2 regions of the Peribacillus sp. NPDC101481 genome follow, and region 2 is predicted to be linked to the other one. Evidence: riboswitches for the same ligand, from Rfam matches in the RefSeq annotation. Region 2 holds a riboswitch; the other holds the start of a gene.
The links. A riboswitch is a leader RNA that binds a small molecule or an ion and turns the genes downstream of it on or off. The one in region 2 is predicted to bind preQ1.

Region 1: another riboswitch for preQ1. It lies ahead of ACIROD_RS23045 (QueT transporter family protein); the one in region 2 lies ahead of queC (7-cyano-7-deazaguanine synthase QueC).

Annotation. Positions count from the first base shown of each region.
Region 1 covers NZ_JBIWNJ010000004.1:293,836-296,305, forward strand. The annotation lists gene ACIROD_RS23035 (hypothetical protein) at 1-560, opposite strand, end outside; gene ACIROD_RS23040 (YbaK/EbsC family protein) at 696-1,217, opposite strand; PreQ1 riboswitch class I at 1,385-1,429, shown strand; gene ACIROD_RS23045 (QueT transporter family protein) at 1,436-1,921, shown strand; gene ACIROD_RS23050 (TVP38/TMEM64 family protein) at 2,045-2,470, shown strand, end outside.
Region 2 covers NZ_JBIWNJ010000001.1:1,544,652-1,547,121, forward strand. The annotation lists gene queE (7-carboxy-7-deazaguanine synthase QueE) at 1-358, opposite strand, end outside; gene queD (6-carboxytetrahydropterin synthase QueD) at 351-821, opposite strand; gene queC (7-cyano-7-deazaguanine synthase QueC) at 821-1,486, opposite strand; PreQ1 riboswitch class I at 1,542-1,584, opposite strand; gene ACIROD_RS07450 (methyl-accepting chemotaxis protein) at 1,770-2,470, shown strand, end outside.

The sequences.
Region 1 (2,470 bases), on a different contig from region 2:
ATATCCTCATTTTTATCGATTCTCCTTCTATATAATTCGGTTGCCTTTTCTAAACGGTCTTCGCTGATCATTGGATACCAGCTGCCATCGCCGAATCTATCCAGGATGATATCGCTCATCCTCATTTCCAATAAGGTAATATATCCGAATATCAGCATCCTGATCGGAGGCTTTTGAAGGTCGGCATGGGTAATCAACATTTTAATTGAATTATTCTCCAATACGAACACCCTTGTTTTATTCTTGAAAATATGGAGAAGCTGGATCAAAGGGGTTGAGTCCGAAACCATTTCCCTTGGTGAAAAGTTTCTCATAAATTCAGAAATACTTCCTTCACCTAGTTCTTCCCTTTCGATATACCCGATGATTTCCCCTTGATCTTGGACAGCCAATATATCAAAATTCTTTTTTTCCAATGCCTTCTGAATATCCAGCGCCAGATCATTTTTATGGCAAAACTCAAGCTCCTGGGCAATGCTCTTAACCGTTATATTTTCTTCATAAAGAGTTTTAAGACTAAGATAGCTGCTATTGCTTTTTCTTTCGCTTCCATTTAACATCTTTCAACCTCCGCTCAGGAACACTTTCTGCCCGCTTTCCGCTTTAATCATGGAAATGCATGCGGCCCCCACAAATAAAGTCCACTGCAGTGGACTCAATCCCAATCATGTGAATCTAATTTTTTGTTACATTAATCAAATGACATCAACTGCATTGCCTACCGCCGTTTCCTCATTGTCCTTTTCTTCCCAACCTTTACAAACATCCACCCACTCCTTCGCACCTGAATATTCAAACAATTCAGCGAGTGTAAGTTCTATTGCAGAGTTCGCACTGCCGCAAGCCGGGAACAATGACTCGAAGCGCTTCATCGATACATCAAGAAAAACAGCTAAATCGTTTGCCAGACCAAACGGGCAAACGCCTCCGATTGCATGGCCGGTCTGTGCAAGCACTTCTTCAGGCGAAAGCATTCGTGCCTTGAAGCCGAATGTCTGACGAAATTTCTTATTATCCACTTTGGCGTCCCCTGCGGCAACTACCAAAATCGCGTGTTCACCTTCCCCTTTAAAGGAAAGAGTCTTAGCAATCCGAGCTGGGATAACACCGATGGTTTCCGCTGCCTCAATCACCGTAGCACTCGATGTTTCGAACTCCTTTACGTCGCCTTCCCGATTCCATTGTTTAAAATGGCTTTTGACACTCTCGATTGACATTTTATATTCACTCCTTTGACGTACATATTGAAATAATATCATCCTTCATTGCAATAAATCAAAATCCTATTGTCTACTTCTACTGGGGAAACTAATAAATTAAAACCATTCTTTACAAATTGACGAAACAAGCGTACATGGGATACTATTAATAATCGGGTAAACGCCTAAACGTGGTTCGTAACCATCCCACGATAAAAAACTAGGGAGAGAGTAAAATGAATGTTCGTACACTCGTGATAAACGGGTTATTGGCTGCCTTGTATGTGGCGGTCTCATTGGTGTTTAAACCAATAGCTTTTGAGATGTTCCAATTCCGTGTACCGGAAATGTTGAATCATCTGATTATATTCAATAAAAAGTATATCTACGGTATCGTTGGCGGGGTCTTCATATCGAATCTGCTCTTTTCGCCGATGGTGCCATATGATTTGATTTTTGGGGTGGGGCAATCCCTGCTCGCCTTATTGCTTGTCATTTATATTTCTCGTTTCATAAAAGGCATTAAAGGACGGATGATCGCCACGATTATCTTTTTCACGTTCACAATGTTTTTAATTGCAATTGAACTGAACCTTGCCTTTGGCTTGCCATTCTGGCTAAGCTGGATGACTACAGCTGTCGGTGAGTTCGTCGTCCTCCTGATCGGAGCGCCAATCATTTATGGAATGAACAAAAGAATTCAGTTTGAAAAGTGGCTTTAAAAGGAATCTTCGCGCCGTTAGGCCACTATAATGGAAAAGAGCTGTCTGCATGATGCGGCAGCTCTTTTTTTTCACCAATGAACTCGAAAATGATAAACTATTAGTAAGAATGGTGGTGGCCCTTTGAAAAAAGTCCTGACCATATTAGGTCTACTTGTAATCGCAATATTTATATACTCTAATGCTGAGCTGTTCACTTTGGTTTGGAAAAGTGACCTGGATTCTGTTATTGGTATATTGAAGGAAAACCTTCTGCTTACATTTATTGTGACATTCGTATTGATGTTTGTACAAAATTCTTTTACAATCATCCCCTTAATTTTGCTCCTGACTATCAATGTCACGATATTCGGATTCATATATGGCTATCTATGGAGTTGGTTTACAAGTGTTGTTGCCTCAGGATTCATTTTTTATGCAGCAAGAAACTGGTTTCAGGAGCTTCTCTTAAAGAAGATTGGTGAAAAATGGCAGGAAACCGTTGTGGAGCATGGCTTCATGTACGTTTTTACAGGAAGGATTTTCCCGCTTATCCCAACAAGCTTAATT
Region 2 (2,470 bases):
TATCGAGAAACCAATCCTGCCATCGGCTCCCTTGGGTTTCGACACCTATTTTCATTTTATTTTCATGTAAGATCGCTATCAAGCCGTTTAGGTTTTTCAACAGAGCCGGGTTTCCTCCTGATATCGTAACGAAGGAAAAAGCGGAACCCCCAATACGCTTCAGCTCATCCCATATTTCTTCGGCAGTCATCTGGACGGTATCTTCCTTACCGGAGCCATCCCATGTAAATGCGGAATCACACCAGGCACACGAATAATCGCAACCGGCCGTCCGAACGAACATGGTTTTTTGGCCAATGACCATTCCCTCCCCTTGGATGGTCGGCCCAAATATTTCCATAACCGGGAGTTTACTCACTTTCCATCCACTCCCGTCTGGCTTCGGCATAGCTTGTCGGCGTTTCGTACAGTCGAACAAATTCGACTCTAGCACCTTCATATTCTTTTAATGAAAGGTATTCGGCCATTTTTTCATAAATCCAGACAACCATATTTTCAGCTGTTGTATTCATGAGCGGCAGGGTTTCATTCAAATAACGGTGATCCAGGTGGATTTCAATTTCATTTTTCCATATATCCTTGATGTCCCCAAAATCTATCATCAACCCGCGTGAATCTGTATACCCGCTTAATCCGAAAATGACCTTATACGTGTGGCCATGCAGGTTCTTGCATTTTCCTTCATAATCATGCAGATGGTGTGCCGCATCAAAGGTGAATTCCTTACTCACGAGAACCCTCTTGTTTGTATACTTCAATTGGCTGCGCTGAATATCTTCATCTATTTTTTGGAGTTTATCAACTATCGTAAAACCGTACATCATGAAAGCACCTTCCGTCTGCTTACATAGTCATCCAGTCCTTTTTTCCGCAGATTACATGCCGGACAATCTCCACAGCCGTCGGAGATGATTCCGTTATAGCAAGTCAGGGTCTTTTCGCGCACAAAATCGAACGCGCCTAGCTGATCCGCTAGCTCCCATGTTTCCTCTTTATTAAGCCACATTAGCGGCGTATCAATGACGAATGACTGGTCCATCGACAAGTTCAAGGTCACATTCAATGATTTAATGAATACATCGCGGCAGTCCGGATATCCGCTGAAATCCGTTTCACAAACACCGGTGACAATATGTTTAGCGCCAATCTGACTCGCCAGCACTCCGGCAAACGAAAGGAACAGCAAATTCCTCCCTGGTACGAACGTCGACGGCAATTCCCCTTCTTCTCCGTCCGCCACCGCAATATCACTTCTCGTCAGCGCATTTGGTGCCAGTTGGTTCAGCAGCGACATGTCAAGGATATGATGGTTTATGCCCAATTCCTTGGCAATGTTTTGAGCGCATTCGATTTCCAAGCTATGCCGCTGGTTATAATCGAACGTCACCGCTTCCACTTCCTCAAATCTCTCCATCGCCCAGAACAGGCACGTCGTACTGTCCTGACCTCCGCTAAACACAACCACTGCCTTTTCTTTCTTCTTCATTTCTATAAAACTCCTTTTTACGGAAAAAAACAGCACCCTAAGAATAGAGCACTGTTTCTCCTTAGTTTTTTTGAGAGGGTAGCTAGAACCTCTTCCGCCTTAACACGGAATATTATATTTTTCCAAGTCAATAGTAACTTGAAAACGATAAGAAATCAAGATGTTTTTATTAAGAGAACATTGGATCTGATGGAAAATTTGGTTAACTTTTCATTGCTTAAATATCCTTTTATTTATCCGATAAAACAGTGTGAATAAAATATCGATAAAGGGGTCCAATAATTTGAAAAGCATTAAAGCAAAGGTATTGGTGGCATTTTCACTCATCATATCTTTATGTGTCATCTTAGGAGCATTCAATATCTACAGCAGCAACAAGTCACTGGTATATTCCCAGGATATCATCGAAAAGGAGCTTCCGCTTCTTATCCAAGACGAAAAGCTGCTATACAATCTAGCACAAAGAACCGCATACGCCCGGGCATATATTCTTTATGGTGACGAGAGTTATAAAGAAGGGTTCTTACAATATACCGAAGAAAGCCAGGTCATCCAGGAGGATCTTCTTGCCTTAAGCGATTCTGTTAAAGCGAAGGAATTAATCGAGAAAAGCGTGGATTGGAGCACGATGATTGTAGACCGGGTGTTTCCACAATATGAAAATGGAAATGAAGAACGCGCTAAAGAGATACTCGAAAATGAAGTGGCGCCAATAAGCAATGAAGTTATGGAGGGTTTCAAGGAGCTTGCTTCGGAACGCGAGGAATTGATTGTCGCTTCAGGTGAAACCGTCATCACCAGCGGGAAATCGGTTAAGACGACAAGTATCATCATATCCATTGCGGCAGTCCTTATCGGCCTTGTCCTTGCGGTTGTTACCGCCAACCTCATTACCACCCCCCTCCTTAAAATCAGGGATAGGATGAAAATGGTGGCTGCAGGAGAGCTGAATCATGAGCCCCTGGAGCAAAAGTCAAATGATGA